Regions from separate parts of the uncultured Virgibacillus sp. genome, predicted to be linked through region 1. Evidence: riboswitches for the same ligand, from Rfam matches in the RefSeq annotation. Region 1 holds a riboswitch; the other holds the start of a gene.
What was found. A riboswitch is a leader RNA that binds a small molecule or an ion and turns the genes downstream of it on or off. The one in region 1 is predicted to bind preQ1.

Region 1 (13,733 bases):
AAACCTGTCAATACATTTGCTTCTGCAGGATCGATGATTGTCCTACCTGAGGACATTTCAGAACTAGAGATGGGTGCAGCCTTAGGTGTTGTAATAGGTAAATCAGCAACCAAGGTTAATGAAGTCGAAGCATTATCGTACGTAGAAGGATATACGATTGTAAATGATGTTACTATTCCACATGATAGTGTTTATCGACCAGCTATTAAAGAAAAGGCTCGCGATGGTTTTTGTCCAATTGGACCCTGGGTTGTAACACGTGACTCTGTAGATAGCCCTAATGATTTACAGATTCGAGTAAGGATTAATGGTGTGTTGAAACAAGAAAATAATACGAAAAATCTTATTCGTTCCGTTGAGAAACTAATTGCTGATGTGACCGCGTTTATGACATTAGCAAAAGGTGATGTGCTATTAGTTGGCATACCAGAAGACCCACCTGTTGCCAGAATAAATGATGTTGTACAGATTGAAATTAACAAGATAGGTATATTAGAAAATACGATAACTACCGAAGAAGCACTAGTAGGAGGGAGAGCATGAAGCATGCACGAATTGCTTATCAGGGACTTGTCCATGAAGCAGTTGTTGCAGAGGATGGTATCCAACTAAATGATGGAAGAATGGTAAGCGAAGATCAGGCAGTGTGGCTGCCTCCAGTTAAGCCAAATACAATTTTTACATTAGGTTTGAATTATGCCGATCATGCGAAGGAATTATCGTTTTCTCCAACTCAAAAAGACCCACTTGTATTCTTTAAAGGTCCAAATACACTAATTGGTCACAAAGCCAGCACCATGCGTCCAAGTGATGTTGCATTTATGCATTATGAATGTGAATTAGCGGTCGTCATTGGCAAGGAAGCGAAACAGATAAGAAAAGAAGTTGCATATGATTATGTTAAAGGATACACAATTGCAAATGATTACGCGTTACGTGATTACTTAGAGAATTATTACCGGCCAAACTTAAGAGTGAAAAATCGTGACGGTTGTACACCAATAGGACCATGGTATGTAGATAAAGCCGATGTGAAGGATCCTATGAATTTAGCATTGCGTACATACGTCAATGGAGAAAAAACACAAGAAGGATCAACTGCTGATATGCTTTTAGGAATTCCAGAGTTAATTGAATACTTAAGTGGATTTATGACCCTGTTCCCAGGAGACATTATTTTAACCGGCACCCCAAAGGGCTCCATAGATACAGCAGTAGGAGATGAAGTAGTAACCGAGATAGAAGAAATCGGTCGTCTTGTCAATACAATAGTTGGGGAGGAAGCCTTTCTATCTAATTAATATGGCGAAAGGAGAAGAGCTTGTGCCACATGTAATCATTGAATACACAGATAATTTAAAAGCGGCGAGTATCCCAAAATTATTGAAAACAATAAATACCACACTACTTAACCATCAAGATATCATTCCGATTGGTGGACTTCGTTCCAGAGCTATTGAATTGAGTGATTATCTTGTCGCTGATGGTACTCAAGATGACGCTTTTGTACATGCTACGTTAAAAATAGGAAAAGGACGAACGGAAGAAGAAAAAAAGCGATTAGGTGATGATTTGTTTCGTGCCATCGAACAGCATTTTTCTACGATCTATAAAGATCGTTATCTTGCATTATCTATGGAAATCTATGAATTTATCTCTCCTACGTATAAATTAAATAATATTCATCAGCGCTATAAAAAATAGTATTGGAGAAAGTTCAAAATAGTTACTAGCACAAAGCGATCAAATATTTATGCCAAATAGCTGGGAAAGGCCTGCCACCAATTGATGTTATCCTAAAGGGTAACCTGTTGAAGAGGAGGTATGTAACCATTTTGACATCATATATAATATAGTATATGATTAATCCACTATGGAAAATAAAACAATTACTAAAAAACAAAAAGCTTATGATTATATGAAATCAAGAATTATTGAAGGGTACTATGCACCTGGTCAACGCATTGTCATTAATCAATTAGTAAAAGAACTATCTACAAGTGCAATTCCAATACGAGAAGCTGTACGGCAATTAGAAGCAGAGGGATTAATTGATTATCAGAACAATATTGGACCGGTAGTTACGCCAATTGATAAAAACGAGTATTTAGATACGATTTCCGTATTAGCAGTTATGGAAGGATATGCGACTGCATTGAGTAACCAACAGGGCTTCTCAGAAGAGAAAATAACGGAGTTATCAACGAAAAATCAACAAATGAAAGAGGCTATTGAAGCATTTGATTTTCAGGCTTTCGGAAGATTAAATCGGCAGTTTCATGATTTAATCTATACCCATTGTGAAAATAGATTTTTGGTTGAGGAAATTCGCAAATCTTGGAGAAAGTTAGACTCAATACGGAGAACAGGTTCTGCATTTCATCCTAAACGTGCTTTTGCTTCTATTCAAGAGCATCAACAACTCATAGATTTACTTCGTAGAAAAGCTGATTTTGAAACGGTTGAAAAGGTAGCTCGTATGCATAAATTAAATACAAAGGAAGCATTTAAACATCAACGTAACCAAATCCATGGAGATGCCTTTATATAATATGCAAGGTGTTATTGGATCGATTTTTTTGCTGGTAATTATACACGATGGCAATGCTTATGGGAACAGATAAGGTGGAGTATGTACTTGTTCACAAGATGAAAACCGTGCTTGTAAAAAAGGCTCATATTCCTGTTATGTAAGTAGGGAGCTGACGAATACAGACAGCTCCTTTTACATAGTCTAGGAAATTAAAAAATTAGCCCATGTCGATAAATATGGGCGTGTCAAGCCGGGTCCAGGTTCAGCGCTCAGAAACGAGGTGACTTCATGAATTGCTCTACAATAAGTCATCATCGGTTCGTAAGCACACCGTGATTCCTTATCTCCGTTGCCTCGCCAGTCGTTACGTTTCTAATCGAAAGAGAAAAAATTCTGATAATTCACAATTGACATTATATATGATCTTATATATAATTTTGTATACCAAATGGAAGCGTTATCAAAAGGATGATGGCTGAATTTATTCCTTGGAGGGAAAATGATGTTTGATAAGCTTGGATATTTTATTGGGATTATTGTATTGCTTTTACTAACAGCTTGTTCTGAAGGAATAGCTTCCACTGGATCACAACATAATTTAATTATTTCTCATTTTTTACCCGGGAGTCATCCGGTTCAGACTCAGGTGTTACAAGGTATAGGTAATGAAATAGAAAAAAAGACAGATGGAGACATAACCTATGAATTATATCCCTCCAATGCATTGGGAGTGGCAGGATCACAATATGATATGGCTGTTACGGGAGAAGCAGATATTGCATTAAGCGTTCATGGATATTCTCCTGGGAGGTTTCCATTGATGTCTGTTATGGAACTACCTTTTTTGGCGGAAACAGCTGTCCATGGTTCGGAAATAATAGCAAATCTCTATGAAGAATTTCCAAGTATTCAGGAGGAGCATGCTGATACGATACCATTATTTTTATTTACCGCAGAACCTGCTCAGTTAATTACGAAAAATCACCGTATTGAATCACCTGAAGATGTAAAAGGTTTACGTGTTCGATCTCCATCTCCGTTAGCTAATGATATTTTGGAAGCATTAGGAGCTGTACCTGTATCTATGCCAATGGGAGATGTTTATGAGTCACTAGAGCGAGGTGTTATCGATGGAGCGATGGTTCCTTTGGAAGCGCTTTATAATTATCGTCTACATGAAATAGCGGCTTATATCACAATTGGCAACTTCTCTGCAACTCCTTTCTTTTCGGTAATGAATAAGGAAGCATATTATCGTTTTACAGATTCGGAAAAACAGGTCATAAATGAAGCTACAGGAATAGAAGCGTCTATAGAAAGTGGAAGTGTTTTTGATGTAGACGGTCAGACAGGAAGGAAATTAGCAAAAGAAAATGGAGCAGAGGTAATTGATTTAACAGAGGAGCAATTAATTCCATGGAGAAAGGCATTGGACCCAATTGTTCAAGCATGGATAAATGACATGGAAAATAGGGGCTATCCCGGTCAACATATTTATGATCGAGCATTTCAATTAAAAGCGGAGCTAAAGAAGTAGAAAGAAGGTGATTAGATGGACAGCATAATGAAGCAATTAAGTAGAGTCATTCATTATATTGCTCAAGTCATTCTATTATTGATGGCGATCTTGATTACATTAGATGTACTCAGTAGATGGATTCTTAAAGCTCCTATCACGGGTACGGTCGACTTTACGGAGCTAGGTCTATCACTTGTCATCTTCTTAAGCCTAGCTTACACACATGTCAGAGAGGGACATATTACAATTGACTTTGTAATTGAGCGATTCTCAACTCGTATACAGTGGATATTTGAATCTGTCATTAATTTGTTAATCACGGGTTTAATGCTACTTGTAGCATGGAGTACCTGTGAATATGCAATTCGTCTCTTTTACGCTCATACGGTAACAGGTGATTTACGTATTCCACTTTTTCCGATCGCCATGTTAGCAGTTATAGGGACAATGTTATTCGCGCTAACCGCATTTCTGCATGCTATTCATTATTTGCAAAAGGTGGTTCATTCAAATGAGTCCTGAAATAATCGGTTTTATTAGTATTATTGCATTGATTGTCTTGTTATTACTAAAGGTTCCCGTAGGTATTTCTCTTTTATTTGTAGGCTTGACAGGTACAACATTAATAAGAGGTTGGGATGTGGCATTTGCTCAGCTCGGTAGGACTCCATTTGACACGGCGAGTTCCTATTCGTTAAGTGTTATTCCATTATTTATTTTGATGGGCATGATTCTTTCATACACGGGATTGGGAAAGGATTTATACAAAGCTGTAGACAGTTGGGTTGGTCATCTTCGGGGAGGATTAGCAATGGCCACCATTGGTACTGCAGCCATTTTTTCTTCCATTTCTGGTTCACTTAATGCGACAACTGCAACCGTTTCTAAAATTTCACTTCCTGAAATGGAAAAATTTAAATATCAACCGAGTCTATCGACAGCTTGTGTAGCAGCAGGTGGTACACTTGGAATATTAATTCCGCCAAGTGTGATCTTAATTTTATATGGAATTCAAACAAGGGAAGCAATTGGGGCATTATTAATAGCAGGTATTATTCCTGGTGTCATTCAGGTCATTATCTTTATGATTATTATTGCAATTCTTGTTCGGCGTAATTCAACATTAGCACCTGCGAGATCTGAACAAGCAACAATTCGTGAGAAATTACTTACATTAAAAAATGTTTGGCCATTTTTAGGCTTATTCTTAATTAGTATTGGTGGAATCTACTTAGGTGTTTTTACACCAACCGAAGCTGCGGGTGTAGGAGCAATGGGTGCAATTATTTTCGCTTTTTTATCTAGAAGACTTGACTGGAATAAACTAAAGCAATCATTTAATGAATCGTTACGGTTAACTGCCTATATCTTTTTAATACTTATCGGAGCTACATTATTTAGTCAGTTTCTCACAATTAGCAGACTACCTGTGAAGCTTACTTCCTTTGTGAGTGGGTTAGAACTTAACGCATATGTAATTCTGATCTTAATATTAATTGTATTATTTATATTAGGATGTTTTATCGAAGGCTTATCCTTAATCGTTTTAACGCTTCCAATTATTTATCCGATTATTATGGAACTTGGATTTGATGGTGTCTGGTTTGGAATTATTATGGTGATGGCAATCAATATAGGATCATTAACACCCCCGTTAGGAATTAGTATCTTTGTTATTAAAGGAGTCGCGACTAATATTCCAGTACAGACAATTTTCCGAGGAGCTGTGCAAATGATCATTGGGATGATCATTTGCATCGTATTGTTAATCGTATTTCCGCAAATAGTAACGATATTACCTAGCTTAATGAAATAAAATATATTAAAGATCTTCTAAAATGCAAAAGTATTGCTATACATATATCCCTTCGTTGAAAATAACCGATCATTGCTTACGGAAAATTAAAAGCTCTAAATTCTTCAGAAGTGGGCATTGCTTTATAGCCGAACTTCTGTGACTTATACAAATAGTAATGAACCTATTCAAGCTACATTTATAGTGAAAGAAAGAAGTATCTTTCATAATTAGTTTATGAATGGTAAACTAGAGCTGCAACTTAATTAAGAAATCTGTAAAAATACAGGAGAGGTTCGCAATTCCATCCCTCTATAAAAAACTAAGGAGACCAAAACAACACCCTTCTTAGTGTTGTTTTTTTGATGGGAAATGCTAGTTAACGAACACTCTTCTTTGTCGAGGAGGAGAAGCGTCGATGAACGACCAAAAAGCGATAGTTGTATTCAGTGGAGGCCAGGACAGTACTACTTGTTTGTTTTGGGCGCTGAGAAAGTTTGAACATGTAGAAGCAGTAACATTTCAATATGGTCAGCGCCATATCGAAGAATTACAAGTTGCGAGAAATATTTGTGAACACTTGGAAGTTACACATCATCTGTTGGATATGAGTTTGTTAAATCAGTTAGCACCAAATGCGTTAACTCGAAAAGATATCGAGATAACAGAAAATGAGGGAGAGCTACCATCTACCTTTGTCCCTGGAAGAAACCTTATGTTTTTATCGTTCGCAGCAATTTTAGCTAAGCAAATAGATGCCAAACATTTAGTAACTGGTGTCTGTGAAACGGATTTTAGTGGTTACCCAGATTGTCGGGATATTTTTATTAAATCACTGAATGTAACAATAAATTTAGCAATGGATGAACAATTTGTTTTGCATACACCGCTTATGTGGTTGGATAAAGCAGGGGTGTGGGAGTTAAGTGACCAGCTAGCGGCTTTTTCATTTGTGAAAAATAATACGTTGACCTGCTATAACGGAATCAAAGGCAGTGGATGTGGGGAATGTCCGGCATGTAAATTAAGAAAAAATGGGTTAGAAAAATATGAAACTAATCGGAAGAGGGAGCAAGCAAAATGATACAACAAATCTATCCTGTTCCACATCATAACTATTCCTATGAAATTAACAAAGACTTTCATTTTGCAGCAGCACATTATATTCCACATCAAGACACTGGGAGATGTCAGTCCATGCACGGACATACATATTTTACAAATATTACGATTGTTGGTGAAACGCTTAACCACACAGGATTTTTAGTTGATTTTAAAGAAATAAAGGATTTGATTCATAAACGCTTTGATCATGGTGTTATGAATGAAGATATTGCTTTTTCAAATGTGTGTCCTAATACCTTTCCAACAACAGAAATTGTTGCTCGGACGATTTATGAATTAGTACAGGAATATTTAGATGGTTTTTCGCATTCTCCGCGTTGTATCCAAGTGTATTTACGGGAAACGCCTTCTAGTTATTGTGTTTATCGTCCAAAGGAGAATATAGATGAAAATACCAGTAATTGAAATATTTGGACCGACCATTCAAGGGGAAGGAATGGTTATTGGAAGAAAGACCATGTTTATACGAACTGCTGGTTGCGATTATTCCTGTTCATGGTGTGATTCAACATTTACATGGGACGGATCAGAGAAACATCTCATTAAAATGATGGAAGCAGAGGAAATAATGCAAACCTTATATCAAAAGGGTGGAGATCAATTCGGCCATGTAACGATTTCAGGTGGCAACCCAGCGTTACTTAGCCAATTGAGTCGCTTGATTGATTTACTCCATCACGAACAAATAAAAGTTGCTATTGAGACACAGGGAAGTAGATGGCAATCGTGGTTTACTAAAATTGATGATCTAACGTTATCACCAAAGCCTCCTAGCTCAGGGATGAAAACCAATTATCAAACGTTAGATTTTATAATTGATTCGTTACAACATCGACAAAAAGGAGAATATAGCTTAAAAATTGTGATATTTGATGAGGGTGACTTAACATACGCTGAACAGATTCATAAAAGGTATCCTCAGGCTAAATTATTTCTTCAAGTAGGAAATGATGAAATTGGTATGGAAAGTTCAGATAAATTGATGGAGCACTTACTTCAGAAATACGAAGCGCTTATTGAACGTGTAATGACAAACAACATCTTAAAAGATGTGCGGGTGCTCCCTCAATTACATACCTTTCTCTGGGGGAATAAACGCGGTGTATAAGAACACGATGGAGATGAGATATATCTTATCCTAAAGTCTTCACTTTTAAAGAAAAATGATAGGGAAAAATTATAAATATGTAAAATATTTTTACAACCAAAAAGCCGAACTAGATTCAAATGAGAGCGGGTAAAACGTTTCGAATCTAGTTCGGCTTTCTCTTTGGCTAAATTCTTATCTCAAATTCTATATTGATGACTTATTGTCATTTTTTGTTGACATTATGTCATCATGAAGATAAGCTAAATGAAGATACGCTTGGGAGGAATAAATTCATGGCAGCGGACAATTGCAATTTTCGGCATGGTCATTATTTTCATGATCAATTTCTATCAGTTAGCCCATTTAGTAAAGTGTCAACAATGGATAAGGTTACTATGTTAACTATTTTGAATGGGAAGCGACAGGGAGCATCAATCATTTACTGGTGTTTAGGAGAATACATAAACTCTATTATCTATGAAAGGTAACTAAATTCATGAAGGACACTACGTTTAGCCGTATACGTTTTTTAATTATTATCTTAATCTGTTTATTTTTATTTAGTCTGGTGGCTGTGTATAGTGGGTCTGGTCAGTATGCAGTGGCAGATGAGTTTTACTTTGTAAAACGACAATTGTTTTGGTATATAGTTGGATTTCTTATGTTGATCATGGTTGCTTGGTTTGACTATGAATTACTAGAAAAATGGGCTTTTCCAATGTACCTTATTGGGGTTTTGATGTTAGTCTATGTCCAATTGTTCGGTACAGTAAAAAATGGTTCTCAGCGATGGATAGATTTGGGGATCTTTCAGTTACAACCCTCTGAGTTTATGAAACTATTTTTAATTCTTTATATTGCTGTTCTTTTAAAGAAGGCTGGTAGTAAACGTCTATCATTCATTGCTAGTATTCCAGTTGTATTAAAGGTTTCCATCGCAACGGTAATACCATTATTTTTCGTATTAATGCAACCAGATTTAGGTTCGGGCTTAATGATCGTAGCCTCTACATTGACGTTTTTATTTGTCTCCCATATTTCTACAGCTATGCTTTTATTGTTAACCGTTAGCTTAATTGCTTTAATTATTCTACTAATAACCTTATACTATTTGAATTTTGAGTTGTTTTCTCGTTTTTTTCAAGATCATCAATTATCTAGAATTTATGGTTGGTTGAATCCGAATGAATTTGCATCCGATTATGGTTATCAATTAAAGCAGGCTATCCTAGGTATTGGTTCTGGGCAATTAACAGGAAACGGGTTTAACCAGGGTGTGCAAGTCCAAAATGGGCAAATTCCAGAAGCGCACACTGATTTTATCTTTACGGTTATCGGTGAGGAATTTGGATTTATAGGTGCAAGTATATTGCTATTATTGTATTTTCTACTAATTTACCAAATTATGAGGACTTCATTTCATTCAGGTAGCTTGTTTGGTGTTTATCTTTGTATTGGTATTAGTGGGTTAATGGCATTTCAAATTTTCCAAAATATTGCTATGACAGTTGGTTTGATGCCAATAACGGGTATTGCACTTCCTTTTCTCAGCTATGGTGGTAGTGCTTTATTAACTAATTTAATTGCATTAGGAATAATAGCTAGTATCCGAATCAGATCTAATCGTCGCTATGTATTTGGAAAAAATGTATTGACACAAGGTGATTAAATGAAAGAAAAAATACAGCAAATGGATTATCTCTTATTAATAACTGTTCTTTTGTTATCGGCATTTGGTTTAGTAATGGTATATAGTGCTAGTTATCCGATTGGGTATGAAGTTTATCATAATAGTACTCATTTTTTTGTTAGACAGTTTCTTTGGGTGTTAATTGGTTTCTTATTCTTGATAGTCACCGTACTTATACCACTGCATCGGATAAATAGAATGGTTCCATTGCTAGTTATATCATCTATATTTTTTTTAGTTCTTGTATTAATTCCTAGTATTGGAATAGAAAGGAATTATGCACAAAGATGGATTTCAATAGGTAGATTTGTCTTTCAACCAACAGAAGCTATCAAAGTTTCAATGGTTATATATTTTGCCTATATATATGCGAGAAAACAATCGTATATTCACAAGTTTGGCAAAGGTGTTCTTCCACCTCTTCTGCTATTAGCAACTGTATTTATGCTTATCTTATTACAGCCAGATCTTGGAACAGCCTCTCTAATTCTATTTTCCTGTGGAATTATTGTATTCTGTTCTAGAGTTAGATTTATACATTTAGTCGCGCTAGGTACTATTGCGATCTTAGGTGTAAGTTATTTTGCATACACATCACCGTATCGGTTGCAACGCTTAACATCTTTTCAACAGCCATTTGAAACCGCTGCTACTGATGGGTATCAACTCATAAACTCCTATATCGCAATAGCAGCAGGAGGAATAACTGGTAATGGACTAGGGAATAGTGTTCAAAAATTAGGTTATCTACCTGAAGCTCACACGGATTTTATTATGGCAATTATAGTGGAAGAGCTCGGCATAGTAGGTTTAATTATAGTGCTAGCGGCTTATTTAATGATTTTCTATAGAGGCATTCATATAGCTTTTCAACAGAGACATATGTTTCCCAAATTATTAGCTCTGGGCTTGACATTTCAAATAATTATTCAAGCTATATTAAATCTTGGAGCAGTTTCTGGAATGTTACCAGTTACAGGGATTACGCTTCCTTTTATTAGTTATGGGGGTTCTTCTTTGCTGTTTATGCTAATTTCTGTTGGAATATTAATTAATATATCTACATTAAAATACGAAACCGTTAATACACGATGATTGTTTTTGTAGTTAGATTATATTATCATTTATGGTGTTGGTAATAATAAAGGAAACGATTGTGAAGAGAATCACTAATGTAACGAATACGATGGTTATAAAAATGACATTAGTTAGTAAAGGAGTAGAACATTGAAGATAGGTATAGACAAAATTGGGTTTTACACACCACATTTATATGTAGATATGAATAAATTAGCTGTGGCTAGAGACGTGGAGCCAGAAAAATTTACGATTGGAATTGGTCAGGAAAAGATGGCTGTTGCTCCAATTACACAAGATTCAGTGACAATGGCTGCTAATGCAGCTTGGAATATACTAGATGATAAAGATAAGGAAAACATCGATTTTATTATATTCGGTACAGAATCTGGAATTGATAATTCAAAAGCAGCAGGTGTGTATATTCACGAATTACTCGGATTAAACCAACATGCACGAACAATTGAGGTAAAGCAAGCCTGTTACGGAGCTACTGCTGGAATACAGTTAGCAAAAGGTCATATCGCCTTAAATCCAGATAGTAAGGTGTTAGTGTTGGCATCTGATATTGCTAGATATGGATTGAATACTGGTGGTGAGGCTACCCAGGGTGCAGGTGCAGTTGCAATAGTGGTTAGTGCTGATCCGGCGATTCTTGCGTTAGAGGACAAAAGCGCATATTTAACATCTGAAGTAATGGACTTTTGGCGCCCAGTATATTCGGATACAGCTATGGTAGATGGAAAGCTTTCTAATGAAAAATATATTTCTTTCTTCGAAGAAGTATGGGAAGATTATAAGAAAAAATCATTATTGACGTTAGCTGACTTTGCAGCCATTTGCTTCCATTTACCATATACAAAGATGGGTTTAAAAGCATTACGTACGATATATGAGGAAGGAACAACAGAAGATAAAGAACGTCTTTTAGAAAACCTGGAATACAGTAAGCTGTATAATAAGCATGTTGGTAATATTTATACCGGTTCTTTGTATTTAAGTTTCCTTTCACTGCTTGAGCAGAATAAAGGCTTAGAAGCAGGTTCGAGAATCGGATTGTTTAGTTATGGATCAGGAGCTGTTGGTGAATTCTTTACAGGGATAATACAGCCGAATTTTCGTGAACATTTACTAATAGATCAACATGATCATCTACTATCATCAAGAAAAGAACTATCTGTTGAAGCATACGAAGAAGTTTTTAACAATACGTTACCGACAGATGGTTCTAGTTTAGAATTAGACATCACTGCCGACCCTGCCAATATCACTTTAGCTGGTATAAACAAGCATATTCGTCATTACGTAAACAAAACGAATCACAAGTGAATATAATGATAAATCGGATTACTATAAGAAATCAGAAGCTTGTAGAGAAACTTTTTTGTTTCTTTGCAAGCTTTTTTATAGTCTAGGAAATGATGAAATTGTCCCATCTGGATAAATAGGGGCGTGCTGAGTCGCGCCCAGCTCCAGCACCCAGAAACGAGGTGACTTCACGAATCGTCCTACGAAAAGTCATGATCGCCCCGCAAGCACACCGTGATTCCTTCATCTCCGTTGACTGACTCCAGTCGCAACGTTTCTTTTGGGCGCTTGCACTTTTGTTCTGTATGTCTCTGTTTGTTCGACTCCCACTTCGCTTTTACACAAGTGACAATAGAGAAACCTGTTCAGTTATTTTGGTAGCAATTCTATTTTTCTTTCCCAATTAAAAAATTGGTCGAGAACGAAGTAAGTGGTCATTTTCATATGCTACGAGCTCTTCTAATTCCACATCATGTTACGTCTTTTTTTCGTTACTCTTGGTGAAAATTCTCAAACATTATTATAAGTTGTTTAGAAATTCTACCAGCTGAATTAATGTAATTTTGTGTTTTGATAGTTTATTATTAATTATCATAAATAAATTAATTTTCTAAAAAATACTTTACAACTTTCTTAAGTTAAAGGTATAATTCTTAGTAAGTTTTACTAGCTTCTGCATCACTAGAAAAATAAAAGGGGGCTTTATTATGAGGCTAAGAAGCTGGATATTATTCCTCGTATTTGGTCTATTAATCAGCGTAATTGTTGCCTGCTCCGGTGAGAGTGAGGACGCATCGACATCTGAAGAGGAAACAGATGAGGCAACAGCAGATACGAATGAAGAAAAAGAAGGAGAAAAGGTATTAAATTTTATTAACCCCGAAGCAATCCCGTCAATGGACCCTTCACTTGCAACTGATGAATCATCTTTTATATATTTAGCAGCCACGACGGAGGGGCTTTATCGATTAGATGAGAATGCGCAACCCGTAGAAGGGATCGCAACTGACCATGAAGTAAGTGACGATGGACTTACCTGGACGTTTACTTTACGAGAGGATGCAGTTTGGGAAAATGGAGACCCTGTTACTGCCCATGATTTTGTTTATTCATGGCAGCGGGCTGTTAATCCAGAAACCGGATCAGAATATGGTCCATATATGATGAATGGTGTCATAAAAAATGCAACTGCAATTAGTTCTGGAGACAAGCCTATTGAAGAGTTGGGTGTTAAAGCTGATGGAGATTATACACTAGTAGTAGAACTAGAGAATCCTACAGCATACTTTGAATCTTTAACAACATTCGGTACCTTTTTGCCATTAAACCAGAAGTTTGTTGAAGAGCAAGGTGATAATTTTGCTACTAGTTCCGATACACTTCTAGCTAATGGACCATATAAAATAACGAATTGGAAAAGTACTAGTAGTTCTTGGGAGCTTGAAAAAAATGAAGATTATTGGGATGCCGATACTGTGAAAATGGATAATATTAACTTTGAAGTGGTAAAAGATCCTCAAACGTCTGTTGATTTATATGAATCAGGAAAGATTGATCGTGTTGATTTAACTTCAGATTTAGTTGATCAATATAGTA
Region 2 (11,363 bases), on a different contig from region 1:
TCTTGTTCATCATCATAATCATCTGTTCCACGAATTGTCTCGAAGTCAATTCCAATTACGACAGCGGAAACAAGTCCTGTTATAATAAATGTTAGAATTATAAAAAAGTTTCGCAAATAATTACCTCCATGAACTAAATAGAGAAAGTTCAGTGTGTGGTCATTCATCCCGCATATAACCGCAGTAAGCTCCCGCTTCAAGTAATAAAGAGAAACCAATATGGGCGATGGATCGACTGCCGGTAAATGTCCGATTGGTTCGGGCCTCCATGGAAGTAGGTCACAAAGGCGTTGCCACAGGAAGTGGCGAATGAAGCCTTTGTACGTATTTGTTTTAGTAAAAACGGACGGAAGTTTTACTTTATCCCGCATATAACTGGCAGTAAGATACCCACTTCAAGCAATAAAGAGAAACCAAAATGGGAAGTGTGGAACAACTGCCAGTAAATGTCCGATTGGTTCACCTAACCATCCGTGGGGATAAACAAAACCCCCCCACGGATGGAAGTTTCACTTTATTTTATCATAATATTCTATCAATCATTAAACTTAAGGAGAAGTGGGGAATGGTAAGTCTTCGTAAAATGCCAATTAGACTAAAGATTATGATTCTATCTTTTGGGATTGTTCTATTTACGCTCTTAATTGGTGGCATTATGCTTATCGGCAATCTTTTTCAAGGAAAAGAAGAAGGGCTTGGTGAGCGTGGACTTATGACAGGGAGGATCGTGGCGAACTTACCAGAAATAAAGGATTCAATTGTAAAAGCACGAGGCTGGAAAACAATCAATCCAATTGTTGAGCGAATACGTACGATTAATCAAGTTGATTACATTGTTGTTTTAAATATGAACCGTATCAGATTCTCCCATCCAATCGAAAAACAGCTCGGAACGGTATCGTCAGGGAAGGATGAAGGGGCTGCTTTTGCTGAGCATAGTTATGTTTCAAAAGCGAAGGGGGAACAAGGAACTGCTATCCGTTCTTTTGTTCCAATTGTTAATGATAGTTTTGAACAAATAGGAGTAGTGCTTGTCGGAAATATGCTCCCATCATTTTGGAACATACTTTTATCTATACGAGTAGAAATAATGATCATTGCTTTACTGACAATAGCCTTTGGAATCATTGGTTCTTATTTATTGGCAAGACATGTTAAAGAACAGACGTTTTGGATGGAGCCATATGAGATAGCGAGGGTGCTAAAAGAGAGAACAACAGTTTTTCAAGCAATGCATGAAGGCGTTATTGCTGTAGATCGTGATGAGCGGTTAGTTGTTTTTAATGAAAAGGCAAAAGAGATTTTACATATTGAAATGGATGTTAATGATGCTCTCATGAGTACGGTCTTGAAAGACAAAGTAATGGTACAGCAATTAAGAGGGCAGACGGCAGCTTATAATGAAACATTGAGAGTTCATGAGAAGCTAATTATGTTAAATCGGATTCCAATAGAAATAGAAAACGAACGGATAGGCTGTGTGGTGGTTTTTCAAGATCGGACAGAAGTTACAAAGATGGCAGAGGAGTTAACAGGTGTAAAAGCTTTTGTCGATGCATTACGTGTTCAAAATCATGAACATATGAATAAGCTTCATACAATTGCAGGATTAATTCAGTTAGAAGAAAATGAGCGAGCGTTGGAATATGTTTTCCAAACGACACAGAAGCAGGCGTCCTTAACAAGGTTCATGATGCAACGAATTAAAAGTTATAGTATTGCAGGTTTGCTTATTAGCAAGATACGTAGAGGTGAAGAGCTAGGAATTGATGTTAGAGTGGATGGTCAAACGTCAATAAAAGCATTTCCAACTGTGTTTAACAATCATGATATGGTGCTCATACTAGGGAATTTAATTGAAAACGCAATTGACGCATGTGCTATATCAGAGATAAAGCAAAAAAGGATTAATATCACAATTTATCAAAATGAAACGGATTGTATGATAAAAATCATTGATAATGGAATTGGTATCGTTGATACGGATCGAATTTTTGAAAAGGGCTATACGACCAAAGGGAAATCCGGATCAGGAATTGGCCTATATTTAATACAGCAAATGATATCCAAGGCAGAAGGGACTATATCAGTTGATTCAGTATTACATCAGGGGACACAAATTATTATAACGATTCCAATGATGTTGAGAAAGGAAGGGTTCCGTGATAAGAGATTCAGAAGTGAAAGTATTGCTGATTGAGGACGACCCTATGGTACAAGAAGTCAATAAAAGAATGGTAGAAAGGGTAGAGGGCTTTCACGTTATTGCAATAGCCGAAAACGGGAAGCAAGGCTTGGAATTATGTCAATACAACAATCCCGATCTCGTTCTGCTGGATATCTATATGCCTGAACAAGATGGTATCGCAGCACTTAAAGCGTTAAGGGAGTTAGAGTTGGATTTGGAGGTGATTATCATTTCCGCAGCTAATGAAATGAATATGGTTCGTAATATGCTACATCACGGAGCTCTCGATTATATTATTAAACCATTCAAATTTGATCGTCTTGTTCTGGCACTGACTAAGTATAATCGTTATCGTCGCCAATTTAATGCAAGTGAAAAGGTAGATCAGCAAACGATTGATGTCTTAATGATGCAGAATGAACAGAATAGTAGACAAGGACATTTGCTGCCTAAAGGCTTAAATAAACAAACATTGAATCAAGTAATTGAATTTTTAGGCTCCCAGAATGAGCCTGCTTCAGCAGATAAAGCAGCTGAAAGTATAGGTATTGCACGGGTTACCGCAAGGAGATATTTGGATTACTTAGAGAAGATGGATCGCGTAGAGATTATCCTCCAGTATGGTGTGGTTGGTAGACCAGTTAATCGATACAAGCTTATTTAATGGCTATCTAAAAGACCAATATGAACAAAATGTACAATATGTTCATATTATTCTTAAAATAAAATGAAAGCGTTATCATATAGAAAAGGATTTTAAAGGAGGGTACTTGTTTTGAAAAAATACCTTGTGTTGATATGTATGTTTTCAATTATTATCGCTTTATCAGCTTGTGGAGAGGAAGAAGCAGCCGAACATTCGGAGGAAGTTAGTGGTGATGGTCAACCAATTGTTTTTGGGACTGGCGGTACTTCGGGAACGTACTACCCCATTGGCGGAGCATTAAAGCCTATTTTTGAAGAAAGTGATTATATTAATAATGTCACTGTCGAGTCTACTGGTGCTTCCGTAGCGAATATTCAGAATATGCAGGATGGGTTAAATCAGATGAGTATTATTATGAGTGATGTAGGTTACGATGCGCTTCAAGGAAAGGGACAGTTTGAAGGTAATCAAGTGGATGTGCAAGCAATGGCTGGTATGTATCAAAATGTTGTTCAAGTTGTCGCAACAGCGGACAGTGGAATCGAAGCAATCGAAGATTTGGAAGGAAAACGTGTTGGTGTTGGTAAAGTTGGTTCAGGAGTCGAGCAAAGCGCTAAAAAGGTATTAGAGGTACTTGGATTATCATACGATGATCTTTCCAAAGTAACGCATACTGGTTATGCGGATAGTGTACAGGAAATGAAAAACGGAAATTTAGATGCAGCATTCTTCACCTCTGGAGTACCGAATAGTAATATAACTGATTTAATGCAGCAAAACGAAGTAGTATTTGTAGAAATTAACGGTGAAATTGCAAAAAAACTAATGGAGGCGTATCCATTCTATAAAGAATTTACGATTCCAGCTAGAGATGAGGCGATGTATAACCTAGATCGAAAGGTAAATACGGTTGGTATTCAAAACATAATTACTGTTTCTCCAGAGCTTAGCGAAGATCTCGTATATGATTTGACGAAACGATATTACGATTATTTAGGAAGCGAAGAGGTATCTATAAGTGCATTAAAACAACTCGATCGGGATGACTTGGCCGAAGGTTTGGTAGTCCCAATCCATTCAGGTGCTAAAAAGTTTTATGAAGAACAGGGGATTTTAAAATAAGATGCTTCAATAAAAGGATGTCGCGACTTAAATGGATAGTGATAACGATTATAATGGTTGGGCTAGGTGTGTTGCTCGTACCAGTAAATGCAATACTTGTATCACAAGGAACAACCATCACCTATGCTTTTCTTCAAAATGATGATGTTTTTTCTTTACAGTGGATTCATTCTGTTGAAAAGGAAGCCTGGGTGGAAAACTTCATAGTTGATGATCAAATTATTTCATTAGATTCCACCAAATTTAAAACATTTGGTGCTGGAGTTCCTACATGGTCAGAGCATTCAACCGAAGTTCAAGATGGTTGGGTATATATGCAGATAGATAGAGTGATTGGTGCCGAGCTAGTGCTAAGGTCTTCGCTAATGAATGATTACCAGTTGATCTATCAAAAGAAAAGATACCCTTTGGAAGCAAGTAATATGGCTTATATAATAGAGGCTAAACAAGCGCCTCTCTTCTTCATTCTATGGACAACAGTAAAAGAAATGGTGGGATGATATATGAATGAAAAAGCAAATTTGGAGGGGTTTGAACGGGAAAGCAATGTACGTACACAATACCCATTAGTTATAGGCATCCTAATTACCGTGTTAGCAGCTGGATTAGGTTTGTTTCATCTTTATACGTCATATGCTGGTTCACTTGTAGATATCAAACAACGTAGTCTTCATTTATACACATTAATGGTGTTAGGTTTTTTATTATATCCTATAATGAAAAAAAGAAAGCACAACGGTATCCCCGTCTATGATTATCTGTTTGCGGGGATATCCCTCCTACTTGGTATTTATATGCTTGCATCTGCTAACCGAATTATTGAATCTGGTGGTCAAATTAACGATATAGATGTTTATGTCGGTATTGCTGTCCTTATTATATTATTTGAGATTACAAGAAGGGTGACGGGGTGGGGACTAACGTTACTCGCATTTGGATTTCTTGCTTATGGGTTTTACGTAAAGTTATCCATATATCCTGAGCTAACAGGTCCCATTATATTAAGTGTTTCGAAAGGAATTCTATCTCATTTAATCTACATCACAGAGGGAATCCTAGGGACAGCAATCGGAGTATCTGCTAGTTATATTATATTATTTATTATGTTTGGTGCATTTTTAAGTAAATCGGGAATGGGGCAGATGTTTAATGATCTGGCAATGGCGGTAGCTGGTCATACGAAGGGTGGACCAGCTAAGGTGGCTGTTCTGGCAAGCGGCTTTTTAGGTTCAATTAATGGTTCCGCTATCGCAAATGTAGTGACAACGGGTGCTTTTACGATTCCGTTAATGAAAAAAGTAGGATATCAGAAGAATTTTGCAGGGGCTGTCGAGTCTTCTGCTAGTGTTGGTGGGCAAATATTACCTCCAATAATGGGAGCAGCAGCCTTTATCATGGCTGAGAATCTAGGTATACCATATACAACAGTGATCTTAGCTGGAATTATTCCTGCATTATTATTTTATATTGGTATTTTACTCCAGGTCCATATTAGGGCTTCTAAGCTTGGTTTACGTGGATTAAATAAGAATGAGTTGCCAACTGTGAAGGAGGTATTAATCCAACGTGGTCATCTCCTGATTCCAATGGCTATCCTATTGTATTTGCTATTTACAGGGAAGACGCCATTCTACGCAGCGTTTTGGTCGATTGTATCAACGATTATTATTACAGGTACTGGAAGAATGTTACTTATCGGAATGGCAGTTTCTTTATTTCTTATATTTGAATCTCAGATAAGAGCACTCCTATCAGGGATAAGTATGCCGATGTTACGTGATAACTGGTTAGAGCTTGGGCTAATTGTCCTGATACCTTTAGTCATTAATCTTATACGTAAAAAGGCAAAGGTGAAAGCAGAGGAAATAGATGTTCGGGATTTTTTTGGGGCATTGGAAAAAGGTGTTCGTACAACCATTCCTGTGGCAGTTGCTTGTGGTGCGGTTGGCATTATTGTAGGTATAGCTTCTTTAACCGGTGTAGCGCTTGAGATTGCAAGCTCCATCGTAAGTGTCGGTGAAATGATTCAGAGTCCCCTTGTTCAGCTTTTAATCACAATAGCGTTAACGATGGTCGCGTCGATTATTTTAGGGATGGGATTACCAAGCATTCCAACCTATATTATTACAAGTACAATGGCAGCCCCAATATTACTACAATTACCATATTTTAGAGAATTAGCTGGAACAGATGAAACAGCTATTTTTGTTGCACATATGTTTGTGTTTTATTTTGGAATTTTTGCTAATATCACTCCGCCAGTTGCGTTAGCTGCCTTTGCAAGTTCAGGTATTAGCGGTGGTGATCCGATGCGTACAGGCATGCAAGCAATGAAACTAGCAATTGCTGGATTTATTGTACCATTTATGTTCGTCTTTTCTCGTGAAATGTTGATGATCGATGCTACGATTGGGAATCTACTACTTATTACGGTGACTTCACTAACAGGGGTTTTTCTTTTATCCGTAGCAGCTGAAGGCTTTTTGAAGGATGCACTTCCCTGGTATATCCGAGTGATGGCAACCTTAGGAGCATTGCTGCTCATCTATCCTGGTATTTGGACAGATATGGCAGGCATATTAGCTCTTATTTTAGTTCTATCCTCCAACTGGCGAAAAATAATAGAAAGAGAGAGAGAAAATCAGGTCGGTTAATAAAAATAAATGATAAAAAAGATGTTAATTATCCATGCAAAAGCATCGATATCAACATCTTTTTTAATAGTCTAGGAAATTATAAAATTAGCCGTGGATAAATAGGGGTGTGTTGAGACGCGTCCAGCTCCAGCATCCAGAAACGAGGCGACTCACGAATCGTATTACGATAAGTCATCATCGGCACATCGTAATTTCTTTATCTTAGTTGACTCGCTCCAGTCGCTACGTATCTAGTCGGGTGCTTATGCTTTTGTTATCCCACAAACAACTGGCAGTAATACCACCACTTATTGAAGTTTCATTTTATATTTACTCATGCTCACCATTTCGGTAAGCTTCATTTAAGCTTTTGTAATCCTATGATATAATAGATATTAGACTGATAAAGGAGGTGAATATAAGTGATGATAGAATTATTAAATGAAGTAGTTAATGATGTGTCGCCATTCTATCTATATATTAGTATATTACTTACGATTGTATCTACCTATCAATTCTTAACAATAGATGCGCGAAATATTATAGAAAATAATAATATTTTGACAAGGGAATATCATAATCTACGTGTACGGTTATTGCCAATGCAAGAATTATTTGGCGAATGTAGAGAGGTTATTGAATGGTTAATTAAAAAGACAAATCGAATAGCATCGCCTGATGATGATACAGACAACGAATCCTTCTCGTTCCAAGCAAATGAATTATCAAAACGAGGAGGACAACAATGGATCGTCAATTTATATTCACATTCCTTAAGAAATATAGTGTAATTAGTATTATTCTTGTAATCTTTTTAACGGGTTGCCAAGGTGATACTAGCGCTGCAGGTTTTTTTAGTTTTGAAAATCCCTTTTCGCAGCTTATCAAATATATTGCCATACTGTTTGGTGGCGACTATGGATTATCAATCATCGTTCTAACGTTGCTTATTCGTTTGCTTTTAATGCCATTATCTTTAAAACAAACGAAAAGTGCTGCAAAGACGAAAGAAAAGATGAGCGAAATGAAGCCTGACATGGATGCTATTACGGATAAGTATAAGGACAAAAAAGATGCAGAGTCGAAAGCAGAGATGCAAAAGGAAATGATGCAACTCTACCAGAAGCATCAATTTAACCCTTTAAGCTCATTGGGGTGTTTGCCGATGCTTATTCAATTTCCGATTATCATAGCGGTTTACTATGCGATTAGGAATTCGCCAGAAATTGCCGCACATTCATTTCTCTGGTTCGATTTAGGACAGGTTGATTTGATTCTACCATTTGTCGCAGCGGCTATTTACTTTATTCAATCGAGAGTATCGTTAACAGGGATGGACGAAAAACAGAGGAAGCAGATGGCGGTTATGTCGCTCTTATCGCCTGTTATGATAGGGTTTATTTCCTTTAATGCACCTGCTGCATTACCATTATATTGGACGGTTAGTGGACTGTTTTTAGTTCTTCAAACATTGTTAGCAAAAAGATTGTACTATCCGAAAATCCAACATTAAATAGCGTTGACATCCGAATGTATCCTATTTATAATTACTCGAGTGGAATGGATAGTAGAAAACATTCCGTGCGGGAGAGGTTCTTAGCTTTAACCCTCTATAAAAAACTAAGGACAAATGATGTAATAAAAAGTCATGTGCCTTAGGCCATGGCTTTTTGTTTGTCTAGAGAATTACAAAATTAGCCGATGTGGATAAATATGGGCGTGTTGAGCTCCAGCACCCAGAAACGAGGCTACTTCACGAATTGCCCTACGACAAGTCACCATCGGCTCGCAAAGCACACCGTGATTCCTTTATATCCGTTGACTCGCTCCGGTCGCTAGGTTTCAAATCGGCGCTTGCACTTGTTCGTTTTGGTGAATTATATTAAATGCTTTGTTTCTAAATGGAGTATTAAGTAGGTACGCACTTGTTTTAGCGAAAGAATATTTAAAAGGAGGCTTCGCGATGGCTAGTAGAAGTAATGATGAGTTAACTGGTGTAACACAGCTAGGAAGTCAAGGAACGATGTATGCTTTTGACTACACACCGGACGTACTGGAGGTTTTTGATAACAAGCACCCGGGTCGTGATTATTTTGTTAAATTTAATTGCCCTGAGTTTACCACGCTTTGTCCTAAAACAAATCAGCCTGACTTTGGGACGGTGTATATTAGCTATATACCAGATAAAAAAATGGTTGAGAGTAAGTCACTAAAGCTTTATTTGTTCAGTTTTCGTAATCATGGTGACTTCCATGAAGATAGTATAAATATTATTATGAATGACTTGATTGATTTAATGGCACCCCGTTATATTGAGGTCTGGGGAAAGTTTACACCGCGTGGAGGGATCTCCATAGATCCCTACTGTAATTATGGTAAAGCGGGTACTAAATTTGAGAAGATGGCAGATCAAAGACTAATGAATCATGATCTATACCCAGAAAATATAGATAATCGTTAAAAAGTAGAGGGTTAGGTTTAGGTCTCTTCCTTTATAATCTCGTTTGCAGCACAGACTACAGATTTACAACGTAGTGAAGATTAGGACGTGCTGGCATATTAATGGACAAGGAAGAGGAGTTTTATGTTTATCTATCTTAATGCGTTATTTGTTGGGCTTTTATTACTATCAAATATATTAGCTGTTAAACTGTTTCAAATAGGAGAATTTATTTTGCCTGGGGCTGCGATTGTATATGTCGTGACCTATTTGCTTACAGATGTGATTGGAGAAGTATATGGAAAGAATACAGCTAGAAAAACGGTTCAGGCAGGATTTATAACCCAGTTGCTTGCGGTGTTTTTCATATTTATTGTTGTTCATTTACCTGCTGCACCAGCATTTGGTCTACAATCAGAATTCGAACAAATACTAGGTGGTAGCTTTCGTGTTATTGCAGCTAGCTTGCTCTCTTATATAGCAAGTCAACACCTTGATGTAAGTATTTTTCATCGTCTTCGTGCAAGCCATGGTGAGAAGAAGCTATGGATACGAAATAATGTCTCAACGATGACAAGTCAACTTATTGACACAAGTCTGTTTATAACCATCGCATTCTGGGGAATCGTGCCGCTACGAGTTCTATTAGGTATGATAGTCACCCAATATATATTTAAACTAATCATTGCAATAATAGATACGCCGTTTGCTTATTTGTTGGTTAAATGGGCGAGGAAGCTTGAGGCAAAATAATAAAGTAACTTTTAATTGTTTATAGGATTTTATTTATTGTAAAGATAATCAAAGATTTATAAACTGCCAATTCCATTGACTTTGCTGAAGAATGAAAGCAAAACATTAGATTAAAACCAGTTATATTGATAGGATCTCCTACTTCAGGTTCCTATCTTTATGGCCGGTTTTTAATTTTCATGAATATATGAAAGGAAGGGTTGCGTATGCATCATTAAGTAGGCAACTTTATAAAAAAGAGATTCGTATAAGGTAATAATTCTGAATAATTAGTTAATATAATGGTGATGTAATTACAAATTGAGGAGGGGAAATGGATGGATGAATCGGATAAGCTATTAAAGATTCTTGGTAATAAAGATGTGCTTGCACTTGCTTTTGGAGCAATGATTGGCTGGGGATGGGTCGTTACGTCTGGATTATGGATTACAGAAGCTGGCTCCATGGGAGCGATGCTAGCCTTTGCTATTGGAGGGCTACTTGTTGTCTTAGTTGGATTAACTTATGCCGAATTGTCCTCAGCGCTGCCATTGGTTGGAGGAGAGCATGTATATACGTATAAGGCAATGGGCAGAGTAGCATCGTTTATTGCTACATGGGCCATTATTCTTGGTTATGTGTCTGTTGTCGCATTTGAAGCTGTTGCATTTCCTACAGTTTTCGAGTATGTCATACCTGGTTACAGCCAGGGGTACTTATATACGATAGCTGGCTGGGATGTAACAGTAACCTGGGCAGGTATAGGAATTCTTGGTTCGTTATTGATTGCTTGGATTAATTATCGAGGTATTAAGCTAACAACAGTTATTTCCTTTATATTAACATTAGTAATTTTAATAGCAGGTCTTATGTTAATAACAGGTAGCACATTTGGCGGGAATATAGCAAATATGAAGCCGTTAGTTGAAACTGGTGTAGCAGGTTTATTAACAGTTATCATTATGACACCATTTATGTTTGTTGGATTTGATGTCATTCCGCAAGCGGCGGAAGAGATTAATTTACCACAAAAGAAGATTGGTCAGTTATTAATTGTGTCAGTAGTACTCGCTGTTATTTGGTATATTGCCATTATTTTTGGGGTATCACGAATTTTAGATGCTTCTGAGCTTATGGCGTCCAACTTAGTTACCGCTGATGCAATGGCAAAAGCATTTGGCAATAGTAAATTAATGGGGAATTTTCTTGTGCTTGGAGGGATTGGTGGGATTTTAACAAGCTGGATTGGGTTTTATGTAGGTGGTAGTCGCGCTATTTTCGCTTTAGCAAATGCAGGTATGTTACCAAAGTCACTTGGAGAGTTACATCCTAAATATAAAACGCCCCATAAAGCTATTCTATTAATTGCTGTATTATCTACAGCAGCTCCTTTACTTGGTCGGCCTGCTTTAGTATGGCTAGTTGATGCTGGTGGCTTAGGACTTGTAGTAGCGTGGTTAATGGTAGCAGTATCTTTTATTATTTTGCGCAGAACAGCTCCTAATATGAAACGTCCTTTTAAACTTCCTGGAGGGACTACAATAGGGTGGATAGCTGTATTAATGTCCGGAGGAGTTATGACCCTTTATTTGCCAGGTA

Region 2: linked by a shared signal. The riboswitch ahead of queF (preQ(1) synthase) and the one ahead of queC (7-cyano-7-deazaguanine synthase QueC) in region 1 are both predicted to bind preQ1.

Annotation. Positions count from the first base shown of each region.
Region 1 covers NZ_CANMAB010000014.1:31,180-44,912, forward strand. The annotation lists gene Q1A47_RS05175 (fumarylacetoacetate hydrolase family protein) at 1-543, shown strand, start outside; gene Q1A47_RS05180 (fumarylacetoacetate hydrolase family protein) at 540-1,301, shown strand; gene Q1A47_RS05185 (5-carboxymethyl-2-hydroxymuconate Delta-isomerase) at 1,324-1,704, shown strand; gene Q1A47_RS05190 (GntR family transcriptional regulator) at 1,874-2,551, shown strand; gene Q1A47_RS05195 (TRAP transporter substrate-binding protein) at 3,036-4,070, shown strand; gene Q1A47_RS05200 (TRAP transporter small permease) at 4,086-4,574, shown strand; gene Q1A47_RS05205 (TRAP transporter large permease) at 4,564-5,868, shown strand; PreQ1 riboswitch class I at 6,133-6,179, shown strand; gene queC (7-cyano-7-deazaguanine synthase QueC) at 6,266-6,931, shown strand; gene queD (6-carboxytetrahydropterin synthase QueD) at 6,928-7,377, shown strand; gene queE (7-carboxy-7-deazaguanine synthase QueE) at 7,358-8,080, shown strand; gene Q1A47_RS05225 (hypothetical protein) at 8,356-8,550, shown strand; gene rodA (rod shape-determining protein RodA) at 8,559-9,731, shown strand; gene ftsW (putative lipid II flippase FtsW) at 9,732-10,847, shown strand; gene Q1A47_RS05240 (hydroxymethylglutaryl-CoA synthase) at 10,980-12,158, shown strand; gene Q1A47_RS05245 (peptide ABC transporter substrate-binding protein) at 12,845-13,733, shown strand, end outside.
Region 2 covers NZ_CANMAB010000009.1:55,649-67,011, forward strand. The annotation lists gene Q1A47_RS03770 (DctP family TRAP transporter solute-binding subunit) at 1-116, opposite strand, end outside; gene Q1A47_RS03775 (sensor histidine kinase) at 419-2,200, shown strand; gene Q1A47_RS03780 (response regulator) at 2,211-2,852, shown strand; gene Q1A47_RS03785 (TAXI family TRAP transporter solute-binding subunit) at 2,964-3,956, shown strand; gene Q1A47_RS03790 (DUF1850 domain-containing protein) at 3,974-4,456, shown strand; gene Q1A47_RS03795 (TRAP transporter permease) at 4,460-6,610, shown strand; gene Q1A47_RS03800 (hypothetical protein) at 7,018-7,383, shown strand; gene yidC (membrane protein insertase YidC) at 7,338-8,105, shown strand; PreQ1 riboswitch class I at 8,176-8,222, shown strand; gene queF (preQ(1) synthase) at 8,556-9,053, shown strand; gene Q1A47_RS03815 (queuosine precursor transporter) at 9,177-9,785, shown strand; gene Q1A47_RS03820 (APC family permease) at 10,103-11,363, shown strand, end outside.